Regions from separate parts of the Streptomyces sp. NBC_00016 genome, predicted to be linked through region 1. Evidence: riboswitches for the same ligand, from Rfam matches in the RefSeq annotation. Region 1 holds a riboswitch; the other holds the start of a gene.
What was found. A riboswitch is a leader RNA that binds a small molecule or an ion and turns the genes downstream of it on or off. The one in region 1 is predicted to bind cobalamin.
Positions count from the first base shown of each region.

Region 2: linked by a shared signal. The riboswitch ahead of metE (5-methyltetrahydropteroyltriglutamate--homocysteine S-methyltransferase) and the one ahead of OG933_RS36895 (energy-coupling factor ABC transporter permease) in region 1 are both predicted to bind cobalamin.

Region 1 is NZ_CP108304.1:8,300,832-8,308,351, reverse strand. It holds gene OG933_RS36900 (SpoIIE family protein phosphatase) at 1-1,187, opposite strand, end outside; cobalamin riboswitch at 1,400-1,584, shown strand; gene OG933_RS36895 (energy-coupling factor ABC transporter permease) at 1,614-2,363, shown strand; gene OG933_RS36890 (energy-coupling factor ABC transporter substrate-binding protein) at 2,360-2,872, shown strand; gene cbiQ (cobalt ECF transporter T component CbiQ) at 2,879-3,640, shown strand; gene OG933_RS36880 (energy-coupling factor ABC transporter ATP-binding protein) at 3,637-4,560, shown strand; gene OG933_RS36875 (hypothetical protein) at 4,580-4,939, shown strand; partial or broken gene OG933_RS36870 (dihydrofolate reductase) at 4,946-5,147, opposite strand; gene OG933_RS36865 (carboxymuconolactone decarboxylase family protein) at 5,375-5,824, shown strand; gene OG933_RS36860 (bifunctional class I SAM-dependent methyltransferase/NUDIX hydrolase) at 5,955-7,160, shown strand; gene OG933_RS36855 (GNAT family N-acetyltransferase) at 7,150-7,520, shown strand, end outside.
Region 2 is NZ_CP108304.1:1,418,018-1,425,537, forward strand. It holds gene OG933_RS06375 (nuclear transport factor 2 family protein) at 1-483, shown strand, start outside; gene OG933_RS06380 (hypothetical protein) at 517-786, opposite strand; cobalamin riboswitch at 1,160-1,392, shown strand; gene metE (5-methyltetrahydropteroyltriglutamate--homocysteine S-methyltransferase) at 1,557-3,875, shown strand; gene OG933_RS06390 (universal stress protein) at 4,249-4,815, shown strand; gene OG933_RS06395 (helix-turn-helix transcriptional regulator) at 4,857-5,714, opposite strand; gene OG933_RS06400 (hypothetical protein) at 5,848-5,976, shown strand; gene OG933_RS06405 (glycoside hydrolase family 9 protein) at 5,973-7,520, shown strand, end outside.

The DNA.
Region 1 (7,520 bases):
GTGGTCAGGGTGCGCACGGCGGGGGTGTCGGAGGTGAGCGGGGCGGCGTCGAAACGCTGCATGAGGTCGGCGGAGTAGCCGCGGTAGCCGATGATCCGCAGGCGTCCGTCCTCCGCCGTCATCAGCGCGAGGGCCCTGGCCCCGAAGGCGGACGGGAGCTGTTCGGCGACCTGGTCGACCACGTCCCGGACCCCGACGGCCTCGGTGAGCGTGGCCGCCAGGTGCATCAGGTGGTAGAGGGTGGCGGCCCGGCCGGGCGTGGCGGCAGCCGCCGGATGCGGTCGCGGCGGGCCGCTGAGCGGAGCGTGGGCGTGCGCCGAGTGGGTGGGGGCGATGTACACGCTGATGCCGGAGGCGTCCGGGTGCAGCCGGAAGGACAGCCACCGGTCCGGCGGCCGCAGGGCGGTGAAGGAGGTCGGTTCGCGGCTGATCAGGGCCGCCCGGTAGCTGTCCTCGGCGATCGGGTCGTCGAGCCAGGGCAGCGCCTCCCACGGCTTGGTGCCGAGCAGGTCGGGGACGGCGGAGCCGAGCAGCCGGGCGGCCGTGGTGGTGGCGAAGGTGATGCGGCCGTCCACGTCCAGCGAGCAGCAGCCGCCGGGGAAGCGCTCGGCGAAGTCGACGGCGGACTGCGCCTGGGCCGCTGCGACCGGCCGGGCCCGGAGCGGCGGCAGCACCCGTGGCACCCCGCCGACCCGCACGGGGTGTCCGTCGGCGGCGGCCCGCCGCAGGAACTGACCCACCCGGAGGCAGAGGCCGGTCATGGCCTCCCGTTCGCGCACGCTCAGCTGTGCCGGGTGCGAGGCGGGCCACTGGAGCACCAACCCGCCCCAGACCTCCTCCCCGGTGGTGATCGGGGCGGCGGCCAGCGAGAAGCGGTACGGCACGACGAGCGACAGACGCGGATAGCGGCGCGCCATCTCCTCCGCGCCGCCGATCCACACCAGGCGTCGTTCCCGCACGGCGTCGGACACCGGGGACGCGGCCGTCAGCGCCACTCGCGCCCAGGGCATGGAGATCTCCCAGGGGAGCCCGCCCAGTACGGCGAGCCACAGCACCGTCTCGTCGGCCGCCGGCAGGTACACGGCGGTCACGGAGGCGCCGGTCTCCCGCGCGGCCTCGGCCAGGACCGTGTCCAGCGACTCCGGATCACGGCCCCCACCCGACCCGGCAGCGGCAGCATCCGGCACACTCTCACCTTCCCCGCAGCACAGGGGGCGCTCGCTGAACGACGCGCAGACCCCCGGGCGCCGAGGGCCGTCACCCCTACGGCGGACCCTACGCCGACCGTGCGGACGCGGCATTTCGTCGGGCCCGCGGACGGCGTCCGTGCGCCGGGGTGAGCCGTCGTCCGCCGTCTTCGCGCCCCACATCGCCGCTTGTCAGCGCCTCTGTGCGGGCACTACTGTCACCACGCCTTGGTGAACGGGAAATCCGGTGTGATGCCGGTGCGGCCCTCGCCACTGTGATCGGGAAGTCCGGCTCCGGCCCTCGCGGGCAGCCACTGGGTCCTTGAGACCCGGGAAGGCGGAGCACGGGCGGTGGTACCCGTGAGCCAGGAGACCGGCCAAGGCACGTCAACCATCCACGAGGTGCTGGAGAGGGTCTGCTCAGCCATGCACATAGCCGAGGGTTTTCTGCCTCCGGCGCATGCGATCGCCTGGGGCGTCGCATCCGCGCCATTCGTCGTCCACGGAGTACGGTCACTCACCCGTGAGGTCAAGGAGCACCCCGAGAGCACCCTGCTCCTCGGCGCCTCCGGAGCCTTCACGTTCGTACTGTCCGCGCTGAAACTGCCTTCGGTGACCGGGAGTTGCTCACACCCCACCGGCACGGGGCTCGGCGCCATCCTGTTCCGGCCGCCGATCATGGCGGTGCTGGGCACCATCACCCTGCTCTTCCAGGCCCTGTTGCTCGCCCACGGCGGCCTGACGACGCTCGGCGCCAACGTCTTCTCGATGGCCGTCGTCGGGCCCTGGGCGGGTTACGCGGTCTACCGGCTGCTGCGGCGGTTCGAGGTGCCGCTGATGGTCACGGTGTTCTTCGGCGCGTTCGTGGCCGACCTGTCCACCTACTGCGTCACCAGCGTGCAGCTGGCGCTCGCCTTCCCGGACCCGAGCAGCGGATTCCTGGGCGCGCTCGGCAAGTTCGGCTCCATCTTCGCCGTCACCCAGATCCCGCTCGCGGTCAGCGAGGGGCTCCTCACGGTGTTCGTGATGCGACTGCTGACCCAGTCCAGCAAGGGTGAACTGACCAGGCTGGGCGTGCTCGTGACCGGCGGCCGGACCAAGGCCGGCGCCGACGCGGGGACCGAGGCCGGGACCGAGGCCGGGACCGAGGCCGGGACCGAGGCGGTGGCCCGGTGAGCCGTAACGCGAAGATCAACGCCCTGCTGCTGTTCGTGGTGGCCGCGCTGGCCGTCCTGCCGCTGGCCCTCGGGCTCGGCGACCACAAGGAGGAGCCGTTCACGGGCGCCGACTCGGAGGCGGAGACGGCGATCACCGAGATCCGGCCGGACTACGAACCCTGGTTCTCGCCCCTGTACGAGCCGCCGTCCGGCGAGATCGAGTCGGCACTGTTCGCCCTTCAGGCGGCCCTCGGTGCGGGGGTCCTCGCCTACTACTTCGGTCTGCACCGGGGACGGCGCCAGGGCGAACTCCGGGCCCTGGCCCAGCGGGACACCACGACCTCGACGACCTCGACGACCTCGGCAGCGGCGAAGACCTCGACGACAGCGAGGACCTCGCAGAGCACCGAGAGCGACGAGAAGACCGGGAACGCCGGGAACGCCGGGAACACAGGGAACACAGGGAACACCGCGAGATCCCATCCCTCCGAGAGCGCCTCCGAAGCGTCCGCTCCCGAACGGACCTGAGCCCGCGTGCTGCCGATCGACGCGGCGGCGCACAGCAGTCGCTGGCGCCACCGCCATCCCGTGGACAAGGCCGTGCTGGGACTGGGCCTCACCGTGCTCGCCATCTCCCTGCCGCCCTGGCCCGGCGCCGCCCTGGTCCTGGTGACGGCGCTCGTCATCCTGCTGGGACCCGCGGGGGTGCCGGGCCGGCGGCTGTGGCGCGCCTACCGGGTACCGCTGGGCTTCTGCGTGACCGGTGCGCTCACCCTGCTCGTGCAGGTCGGCGGCCCGGACCGGTTCGTGGCCCTGGCCGACGGCGGTCCGGTGCGCGCCGGGGAGCTGCTGCTGCGTACCTCGGCGGCCTCCCTCGGGGTCCTCCTCCTCGCGTTCACCACCCCGATGTCCGACCTGCTGCCCCGCCTGGTCAGGGCCGGAGTGCCCGCGCCCGTCGTGGACGTCGCGCTGGTGACGTACCGCATGAGCTTCCTGCTGCTCGACTCCGTGCGCCGGATCCGAGAAGCGCAGGCGGCCCGGCTCGGGCACAGCACCCGGGCCGCGGAGTGGCGTTCGCTGGCCGGGCTCGGCGCCACCGCGTTCGTCCGTGCCTTCGACCGGGCGGCTCGCCTCCAGGACGGGCTGGCCGGACGCGGCTACGACGGCACCCTGCGCGTCCTGGTGCCCGAGGCCCGCGTCTCCGTCCGCTTCACGGCCGCCAGCGCCGCGCTCTTCGCGGCCCTGGTCGCCCTCACCTTCGTACTGCAATCCGTACTGGAAAGGCCGCTGTCATGAGCGAGCCCGCACTGGTCGCCCTGCGGGGTGCCTCCTTCGCCTACGAGGACGGCCCGGCCGTGCTCAGCGGCCTGGACTTCGAGGTCCACGCGGGGCGCGCGCTCGCCCTGCTGGGCCGCAACGGCAGCGGCAAGACCACGCTGATGCGGCTGCTGAGCGGTGGACTGCGGCCGGGCAAGGGCGAGTTGCGGGTCGAGGGGCGCCCGGTGACGTACGACCGCAAGGGGCTGACCCGGCTGCGTACGACCGTGCAGCTGGTGGTCCAGGACCCGGACGACCAGCTGTTCGCCGCGTCCGTCGCCCAGGACGTGTCGTTCGGCCCGCTGAACCTCGGCCTGCCCGACACCGAGGTGAGGGCCCGGATCGAGGAGGCGCTCGCGGCCCTGGACATCACCGCCCTGGCCGACCGGCCCACCCATCTGCTCTCCTACGGCCAGCGCAAGCGCACCGCGATCGCCGGCGCCGTCGCGATGCGGCCCCGGGTGCTGATCCTCGACGAACCGACCGCCGGACTCGACCCCGACGGCCAGGAACGGCTGCTCGCGATTCTCGGCCGACTGCGCGAGTCCGGCACGACCGTGGTCATGGCCACCCACGACGTCGACCTGGCCCTGCGCTGGGCCGACGACGCGACCCTGCTCACCCCGTCCGGCGCGCGCACCGGCCCCGCCGCCACGACACTCGCCCGCACGGACCTCCTCCAACAGGCGGGCCTGCGGCTGCCCTGGGGCGTCGCCGCCGCCCAACTCCTGCGCGTCCACGGTCTGCTGACGGATCCCTCGACCGGCCCGCGCACCGCGGAGGAACTGGCCGCGCTGGCCGCGACGCCCGCTCCCCCGATCCCCGCCGAAGGCCGACGCCCCCGCGACGGTGTCCGCCGGCCGCCGACAGCCGACGCACGGGAACCGGATGGGCGATGATCGCCGCATGGAGCGGATCATGGATCTCGACGAAGCCGTTGCCGCCGTCACGGACCGCCGGACCGCCTGGCGGGCCGAAGGACTGACGGTCGGTCCCGTGACCTGGCGCGACGCGGCAGCTCCCTGGCCACAGCGGCTCGAGACCGACCGGGCCGAGGTCACGGATCCCGACTCGGTCGGCATCCATGTCCGCGGCCCGCACGAGGCCGAACTGCTCGTCGTCCTCTACCGCGGCGGGTGGGCCGACATCGACTACATCGCGACCATCGACGACGCGGGCGTGCTCCCCACCCCGGCGATGACCTCCACCCAGCAGTTCGGAGCCCTCCTCGACACCTGCATGACCCGCGTCTTCGGGCTCGCCCCCGCCGGCGGGTAGGAAGTTGCCATCCCCCAGGTACTGCCTACGGTGCTCGCCCGCCCGCGATGTCGACGTTCCGCTCCCCCGCGGCGGCCTTCGCCCGGGCGAGGGCGCCGTGGATGCCGTCGGTGACGAACGTGAAGGTGGTGCCGCCCTCCTTGACCAGGGTGGGCCGTGGACGGTGGGTGAGCACGAAGCCCGGAGTCCGGAACGGCGGGTTGTCCCCTCGCGTCGATCGGGACCCGGCCCTGCGCGGCTCATGGCATGCGCCCCGCGCCGGGCGCGTCACCGCGAGCCGACGAGGCTGCGCGTACGTTGCGGCGGCGTCCGTCGTACGGTCATCGCCGGGGGCCGCCCGGCGGGACGTCTCGCGGGGTGGGTGCCTCGGCCCTGCTCACCGCGGGCACTTCCCGTACCCGCGGTCCCGACCCATGAATGGTTTGATATTCAACTATGACTCGACGGATCTTCATAGACAAGCAGAGCCCCAAGGCCTACCACGCGCTGGTCCAGACGTCCGAGGCCGTGCGGGCGACCGCCGCCGACGCCGGCCTGGAGCGCACCGTCGTGGAACTGATCAACCTGCGCGTCTCGCAGCTCAACGGCTGCGCGTTCTGCCTCGACCTGCACACCAGGGCCGCCGTGCGCGCCGGTGAGGACACCCGGCGGCTGGGTGTCCTCGCGGCGTGGCGGGACACCGACCTCTTCAGCCCCCTGGAGCGTGCCGCCCTGGCGCTGGCCGAGGCGACCACCGTGCTGTCCGACGCCGCCGCGCAGGAGGCCGCGTACGCCGACGCCGTGGAGGTTCTCACCGAGGACCAGACAGCGGCGGTGATCTGGGTGGCGGTCACCATCAACGCCTTCAACCGGGTGTCCATCCTGAGCAAGCACCCGGTGCACTAGCAACCGCAGTCCCCGTGGGCCCGCGGCCGGCCGACGTCTCAACACAGGCCCGCCGGTTGCGCGGTGCCGCGTCCGGTAAGAATCGTCTGGCCCGATGCGCGCCGACCGCCCCACCCGTGGAGGACCGCCCATGCCCCGTCCCGTCGCCCTCGACGGCCCGGAGTCCGTCAACGCCGAGGCCTGGCAGGCCTACGCGACGCACCACCTGCGGCGCGGCACGGTCCTGGCCGAGGCGGAGCGGATCGACTGGGGGTTCCCGGGCGCCGGGCCGGACGAGGCCTTCCTCGGGGAACTGGCGGGCCGGCGCGTCCTGGACCTCGGCTGCGGTCCGGCCCGGCACGCCGCCCGGCTCGTCCGCGCGCACGGGGCCACCGTCGACGCGGTCGATCGCGCGCCGGGCCAGATCGAGCGGGCCCGGGACCGGTACGGCTCACTGCCCGGCCTGCGCCTGCTCCATGCCGACGCCGTCGAGCACCTGCGCACCGCACGGCCGTACGACGTGATCTACTCCGTCAACGCCGTACCGTTCATCGACCCCCGGCGGCTGTTCCCCGCCCTGGCGACCGCGCTCGCCCCCGGCGGGACGCTCTGTTTCTCCGTGCTGGACACCAACTCCGACGGCGACGGCCCCACTTCGGAGCTGGTGGCGCGGCCGGAGACCCTGCGGTTCGCGGGCGGCGGCGAGACGACGGTGCGGATGTGGGTGCCCACCACCGAGCGGTGGCAGCACCTGCTCGCCGAGCACGGGCTGCGTCTGGAGGACGTGGTGCCGGTGACATCGCCGGACCCCGCCAACCCCGCCGCCTACCGGGTCCTCCGGGCCCGGCGCCCCGTGCGCGTCTCGGCCCGCGCCCGCTCCGGCCGCCCGCCCGTCGCGCACGCGGCGATCGGCGTCGGCGCCATCCTGTACGGGCCCCGCCGGGGGCTGCTCCTGGGCCGTCACCGCCGGGGCACCTGGGAGCTGCCCGGAGGCACGGTGGAACCCGGGGAGTCGCTCCAGGAGACGGTGGTACGGGAGTTGCGCGAGGAGACCGGGCTGCGGGCGGACCCGTCGAAGGTGCGCCTGCTGGGCACCCTGCTCGACCGGGTGGAGGGTGTCGTGCGGATGACCGTCGGCGCCGTCGTCACCGACTGGGAGGGCGAGCCGGCCGACCAGCCCGGCGAGAGCGTCGGCGACTGGCGCTGGTACCCGCTGGACCGGCTGCCGCCGTCCTTGTTCGTGTGCAGCGCCCAGTCCCTCACCGTCTGGCGCCCGGACCTGCCGATCGATCACGCCCCGGCCCACTTCACCCCGTTCGCCGGGTACGACGGCCAGGTGCGCGGCGATGACGACTGACCCCGCGGGGGCCCCTCGCGTCCCGGTCCGTCCCCGGGTCCGCCCCCGGCTCCCGGCCGACCTGGACGGCTGTGTCGCCGTGCTCGCGCTGGTGCACACGCACAGCGGCTACCCGGTCGACCTGCCCGACCGGCCCGCCGCCTGGCTGACTCCGGCCGCCCTGCTCGCGGCGTGGGTGGCCGAGCTGGACGGGCGGATCGTCGGGCATGTCGGTCTGTGCGGTGCCGGGAAGGAGGACGCGGCGGCGAGCCTGCGGGACGGCCCGGCGGCGCCCGCGGTGATCAGCCGGCTGTACGTCTCCCCCGAGGCCCGCGGCCACGGCGTCGGCGCGGCCCTCCTGGCACGGGCGGCCGGGGCGGC
Region 2 (7,520 bases), 6.9 Mb from region 1:
ACTACGACCACGCAGACGGATCACACCGAGATCAGCATGCTCGTCAGCCGATTCTTCCGAGCTCTGGACGAGCGGAAGTTCGAGGGCGACTGGGCCCGTGGCTATGTCACCGACGACGTCCGGACGACGACCCCGATCGGCGCGGCCGACGGCGTCGAAGCGATGGCACACGCCAGGAAGGCACTCGAGAGGTACGCCCGCACCCAGCACATCACCTCCGACCTCGTGATCGACGTCGAACCGGCCTCGGGGAGGGCCACGGCGTCCTGGAACGCGTTGATGACGCACGTTCACCACGACACCACGCTTCGGCAGCGCGGCGAGGACGCCGACCCTCTCTTCACGGTGGGCGGCTACTGGGAGGCCGAACTGCGGCGCGAGCGCGAGGGCTGGCGCATCAGCCGTATGTCCGTCCAGGCGTTGTGGACCACAGGTCAGCCGCCCGAGCTGGACCCGGAGATCCGGCCGGCACCGGTTGCGTGACGCACCGCTGCGGTCGGCCCGCGGTGCGCGCGGCTACTGCTCCGTGGGCGTGGATCCGGGCCGGAAGGCATCAGCGAGGACCGCGTACCTGGTGGCGGTCTCCAGGTGCTCGTCATTGCGGCGGCGCAGGTGTTCGTACGACGCGAGCCAGTACCGGGCCTGATGCAGACAGTGGGCCCTGACCTGCTCGTCGTTCATGCCGTGGATCTCGAGCCCGGCCAACGGCGGAAGGATGTGCGCCGGTTCGGGCTGCCCGGAGGGCTCGGATTCGGGACTGCGGTTCCAGGGACGGTCCTTGGACATGGTCATCCTCGCTTACGTGGAAGTGAAAGTGGAATCGAAGAGGGAGAGGACACGGACGGGGAGGCGGAGACGGCGCAGCCACGCCGAGCCGGGCTTGCGGGAAGGAAGCCAACGGTAGCGGCAGCGGGGAGGACGCCTCCTGCCTGACCGCCCGACCGGAACGCAGTACCGGATACGGCACGAGGTGGGCGGGGCCGATCTCGCAGCCGAGTCACCTCGTCCGGCACGCGGAGACCACGTGGTGGCTGAAGGCGGGGAGGAAGCGCGACTACGGCGTTTCCCGCCCTCGGCGCATTCCAAGCATGCCGTACGCGTGTTCCACCTCACCAGCCGAATGGCCGAGGTGATCCACCGCGCCGGAGGACCGCCCCGTAGGCTGGCCGGTGCAGCTGGTTCGCCCCGTCCGCCAGGCGGGATGCGTCGCAAGAGGGAACCCGGTGGAAATCCGGGACTGCCCCGCAGCGGTGAACGGGAACGACCGCCGTCATACGCACTGGACCCACGAACAGGGTCTGGGAAGCGACGGCCAGTAGGTGTCTCGTACGCACTCCGTACGACGAGACGTGCCCGTGAGTCCGAAGACCTGCCCGTTGCCCGCGCACGAAAGGACTCGTGCGCGGAAATCCCGGTGACCTCGTGGGCGGGTCGGCGTACATATCAGGCGAACGACCGCGCCGCGCCGCGCGGGATCGGTCCGCCCGGTTCGTCACCCCTTCGCGCTCGCGTCCCGTCCCGGGATCCCAGGGAGATATCTCGCGAAGGAGATTTCCGTGACAGCGAAGTCCGCAGCCGCGGCAGCTCGGGCCACCGTGTACGGCTACCCCCGTCAGGGCCCGAACCGGGAACTGAAGAAGGCCGTCGAGGGCTACTGGAAGGGCCGCGTCACCGCCGACACCCTCCGGACCACCGCCGCCGAACTGCGCACCGCCAACTGGCGGCAGCTCGCCGACGCCGGCATCCACGAGGTCCCGACCGGCGACTTCTCGTACTACGACCACGTCCTGGACACCACCGTCATGGTCGGCGCGGTCCCCGCCCGCCACCGCGACGCCGTCGACACCGATCCGCTCGACGGCTACTTCGCCATGGCACGCGGCACCCAGGATGTCGCGCCGCTCGAGATGACCAAGTGGTTCGACACCAACTACCACTATCTGGTGCCCGAGTTGGGCCCGGACACCGTCTTCACGGCCGATCCGGCCAAGCAGGTCGCCGAGCTCGGGGAGGCCCTCGCCCTCGGGTTGAGCGCCCGCCCGGTACTGGTCGGCCCGGTCACCTACCTGCTGCTCGCCAAGCCCGCCCCGGGCGTGCCCGCGGACTTCGAGCCGCTCACCCTGCTGGACCGGCTGCTGCCGGTGTACGCCGAGGTCCTCGCCGACCTGCGCGCAGCCGGCGCCGAGTGGGTACAGCTGGACGAGCCCGCCCTCGTGCAGGACCGCACCCCGGCCGAACTGGACGCCGCCGCCCGCGCCTACCGCGCTCTCGGCTCCCTGACCGACCGGCCCAAGCTCCTGGTCGCCTCCTACTTCGACCGGCTCGGCGACGCCCTGCCGGTCCTGGCCAAGGCCCCTGTCGACGGACTCGCCCTCGACTTCACCGACGCCGCGGCCGCCAACCTCGACGCCCTCGCGGCCGTGGGCGGTCTGCCCGGCAAGCGGCTGGTCGCCGGTGTCGTCAACGGCCGCAACGTCTGGATCAACGATCTGGAGAAGTCCCTCGCCACCCTCGGCACCCTGCTCGGGCTGGCCGACCGGGTCGACGTGGCCGCCTCCTGCTCGCTGCTCCACGTGCCCCTCGACACGGCCCTGGAGCGGGACATCGAGCCGCAGATCCGGCGCTGGCTGGCCTTCGCCCGCCAGAAGACCGTCGAAGTCGTCACCCTCGCCAGGGGCCTGGCCCTCGGCACCGACGCGATCACCGGCGAACTGGCCGCGAACCGGGCCGACCTGGCCGCCCGGGCCACCTCCCCCCTCACCCACGACCCGGCCGTCCGCGCCCGCGCCGCCGCCGTCAGGGACACCGACGCCCGCCGCTCCCAGCCGTACGCGGAGCGGGCCGCGGCCCAGCGCGCCCACCTCCGCCTGCCGATCCTGCCGACCACCACCATCGGATCCTTCCCGCAGACCGGCGAACTGCGCACCGCCCGCGCCGACCTGCGCACCGGCCGGATCGACACCGCCGGCTACGAGGAGCGCATCAGGGCCGAGATCCAGGACGTCGTCTCCTTCCAGGAGAAGGCGGGCCTGGACGTCCTCGTGCACGGCGAGCCCGAACGCAACGACATGGTGCAGTACTTCGCCGAGCAGCTCACCGGGTACCTGGCCACGGAGCAAGGCTGGGTGCAGTCGTACGGCACCCGTTACGTCCGCCCGCCGATCCTGGCCGGCGACATCTCCCGCCCCGAACCGATGACCGTGCGCTGGACGACGTACGCCCAGTCCCTCACCGACCGCCCGGTCAAGGGCATGCTCACCGGCCCCGTCACCATGCTGGCCTGGTCCTTCGTCCGCGACGACCAGCCCCTCGGCGACACCGCCCGCCAGGTCGCCCTCGCCCTGCGCGACGAGGTCGACGATCTGGAGGCGGGCGGGACTTCGGTGATCCAGGTGGACGAACCCGCGCTGCGCGAGACCCTGCCGCTGCGGACCGTCGACCGCCCGGCCTACCTGGCCTGGGCCACCGAGGCGTTCCGGCTCAGCACCGGCGCAGTGCGTCCGGACACGCAGATCCACACCCACATGTGCTACGCCGAGTTCGGCGACATCGTCCAGGCCATCGACGATCTCGACGCCGACGTCATCAGCCTCGAAGCCGCCCGCTCGCACATGCAGGTGGCCCGTGAACTCGCCGCGCACGGCTACCCGCGCGAGGCCGGGCCGGGTGTCTACGACATCCACTCCCCCCGCGTCCCGAGCACCGAGGAGGCCGCCGAGCTGCTCCGTACCGGGCTCAGGGCCATTCCCGCCGAGCGGCTCTGGGTCAACCCCGACTGCGGCCTGAAGACCCGCGGCTGGCCCGAGACCCGGGCCTCGCTGGAGAACCTGGTCGCCGCCGCCCGCGCCGTGCGCGAGGAACTCTCCGCGTCCTGACGGCAGGCCGCGCGGCCGAGCGGGCCGGGGGAGGAAGCAGTCGTCGTCCTCCCCCGGCCCCCGGCCCCGGCATCGGCATCGGCATCGGCAGGGCGGGAGCGCTCTTCCCGAGATCGGCCCGGCCACCCTGGCGGCGGAACTGTACGCCGCGCGCAGCGGGGCCGCCGACTACATCCGCACCCACGATGTCGCCGCCCTCCGCGACGCGCTCACCGTTTTCGAAGCCCTGGAACTGGCCAAGGAGGGTGGGTGGTGACGGAGGGAAAGGGAGCACGGGCTGTTCGGAGCCTTGCAGGGTAGGTGGGGTGGAAGCGGTTTTGCGGAAGGTCGCCGCCCGGAGGGACCGGCCGGCGCACGCAGAACGGAGGATGCGATGTCCGAGTCACGCCCGTCCTCGGCCGGCCGTGTCGTCGTGGGGGTGAGCGGCTCGCTGGGGAGTCTCACCGCCCTGGTCCGGGCCGCCGACGAGGCGCGGCGCCGGGGTGCCGAGCTCTGGCCGGTGCTGGCCTGGGAGCCGCCGGGCGGGGAGCTCGCCGCCCGCAGGACGACGGCCGCGGCCGTTCTGGTCGAGGACTGGGAGCGGCTGGCGCGTGAGCGGCTGCTCGGTGCCCTGCGTGAGGTGTTCGGCGGTGACGGCCAGGGTTTGCGTACCCGCCCCCTCATCGCGCGCGGCACCCCGGGTCCGGCGCTGGTCGGCACCGCCGACCGGGAGGGCGACCTCCTCGTGGTCGGCGCCGGACGGCGTGGCCTGCTGCACCGTGCGCTGTGGCCGTCGACCAGCCGTTACTGCCTCGCCCATGCCGGCTGCCCGGTCCTGGCGGTGCCGCCGTCACCTCTTGAGGCCACCCTCGCGGCTGCGCAACGCCGGAACGCGTGGCGGCTGCGACTGGACACCGGGCATGTGGCGAGGGAGTTCGAAACCGTGCCGCCCGACGCCTGAGGGGATCGAGTCGTTGGGCGCCTCCCCCATGAAGGCCGTCGTTACTGCTCGTTGACCGCGCGGTCGGCCGCGGGCGCGGCTGCCTGGGCCTGTTCCGGCCGGGTGGCCAGGGACGACCTCAGCGTCTCGAAGGCGGCAGCCGTCGGGCCCGCCGGTTCTGCTTGGTAGACCACCAGTTGCTGGTGCGGGGCCCCGTTGACGGTGAAAGCCGCGAATTCGATGTACAGGTCCCCGACCTGGGGGTGTTTGAGCTGCTTGCATTCCTGGGACTTGCTCTTGACCTCGTGCAGCCGCCAGATCGCGGCGAACTCGTCGCTCTGTGCGGACAGTTCCGCCACGACTTCGGCGATACGGGCCGATGCCGGGTCATGGCCGTGGGCGGCCCTGATCTCGGCGACACAGGAGTGGGCGGCTCGCTCCCATTCCTGGTAGAAATCGCGTCCTGCCGGGTCGACGAACACCATCCGGGCGAGGTTGTCGAACCGGTCGAACCCGCTGTGCAGCGCCGTGGCGAGGGAGTTGGCCGCCATGATGTCGAGGGCCGGGCCGACGACGAAGGCCGGAGTGTGCTCCCATCCGTCCATCAGCCGCAGCAACTGCCCGCTGACGTCCGTCTCGCCCCGGTCGCGCGGGCGTTGCGAGGGGGTGAGACAGAGGCGGTTGAGATGGTCGGTGGCTTCCGCGTCCAGTCTCAGCGCCTGCGCCACGGCATCGAGGACCTGCGGGGACGGGCTGTTCTCGCGCCCCTGTTCCAGCCTGATGTAGTAGTCGGAGCTGACGCCGGCGAGCAGCGCGACTTCCTCTCTGCGCAGTCCCGGCACCCTGCGTCGCCCGTATGCGGGAAGACCGACGTCGTGTGGCTTCAAGGCTTCTCGGCGGGCTCTGAGGAAATCGCCCAAAGGCGTCCCATTGGTCACACGGAAAGACTAGACGGCTTGCTGCCGACGAGAGGTACCGGTCGCGCAATGTAGTGCCGGGTACCGAGTTCTTCACACAGGGTGATCGGCATGCACACCGTCTAAGCTCCGGAGCATGGACGTATGGATCTTGGAGGACGAACCCGAGCCGGGGACGGTCGTCGCTGCTCAGCTGCGGGGCGCGGGGTTCGCGACGGCCCCCGCGCGGACCATGGCCGTCGCGGATCTCAAGATGGGCGCATGAACACTCTGCGCAAGCCCCGGCTGCTGGTCGGCACCGCCGCGGGACTCGGCACCCTGCTCCTCGCCGCGACCCTGCACGGCCTGCCCTTCGGCGACGACAACGGGCCTGCCTCGACCGAGGTGGCCATCCGGGTCGACCAGGTCGGCTACGTACGGGGCGAGGCGAAGCAGGCCTACGTCATGGGGCCCTCGGCGGCCCTCGCCGGAGCGCGCTTCAAGGTCGTCGACGCCGAGGGCGACGTCGTCACGGCGGGGCGGCTCGGTGCCTCCACCGGCCGCTGGAACACCAAGTACCCGTCGGTGCGTACCGTCGACCTCTCCACGCTCGACACCCCCGGCACCTACCGCATCGTCCTGACCGGCACCGCGGCCGGCCGCTCGCCCGCGTTCCGGATCGCGGGTGCCCGCGAGCTGATGACCCCGCTCGTCCGGGACAACGTCCGCTTCCTGCAGGCACAGCGCGACGGAGCCGACGTGCTGCCCGGCGCCCTGCGGCGCGGCCCTTCACATCTGGCCGACCAGGACGCGACCGTCTACGCCGACCCGGACTACGACGAGGAGGGCAACGAGCTGCTCGACGAGCAGCTGACCCCGACCGGCGACCGGGTCGATGTCTCGGGCGGCTGGTTCGACGCGGGGGACTTCCTCAAGTTCACCGGCACCACCTCCTACTCGGTCGCCGAACTCCTGCTGGCCCAGCGCGACTTGCCCGGCCTGACCGAGTTGTCCGCCGAGGCCTCGCACGGGCTGGCCTGGCTGGACAGGATGTGGGACGAGGACAGCGAGACGCTCTACGCGCAGGTCGGCATCGGCGCGGGCAACGACGCCGTAGTGACGGACCACGACGTGTGGCGGCTGCCGGAGGCCGACGACCGGCTCGACGTGTCCCCCGGTGACCCGGACTACACGATCAAGCACCGGCCGGTCTTCCGCGCGGCCGCACCGGGCGAGCCGATCAGCCCCAATCTGGCGGGACGGGTGGCCGCGGCCTTCGCCCTCGCCGCACAGCGCACCGCCGCCACGGAGCCGGAGGAGGCCCGGGACTGGCTGGACAAGGCGGCCGCCGTGTACGACCTGGCCGACGCCGACCACGAACCCGACGAGCAGCTCGTCACCGCGTTCCCGGGCGCCTTCTATCCCGAGGACTCATGGCAGGACGACATGGAGTTCGGCGGCACCGAACTGGCCCTGGCCGCACGGGAACTCGGGGACGACCGGGAGAGCGACTGGGCCGACGCCGCCGCCGGATGGGCCGGGGACTACCTGGAATCCGACGTCAAGGGCACGCTCAACGTCGCGGACGTCAGCGCCCTGGCCCACGTCGACCTGGCCACGGTGCTGGACGGCACCCGGACGAACGGCATCGGGGCCGAGGAGCTGTACGCGGACCTGCGCCGCCAGTTGGACGACGGTGTCGCCCGCGCCGGGCACGACCCGTTCGGAGCCGGCGCCGTCTACGACGACTTCGACGCCGTACCGCACACCTTCGGGCTGGTGGCCACCGCCCGCCTGTACGCCAAGGCCACCGGGGACACCCGTTACGCG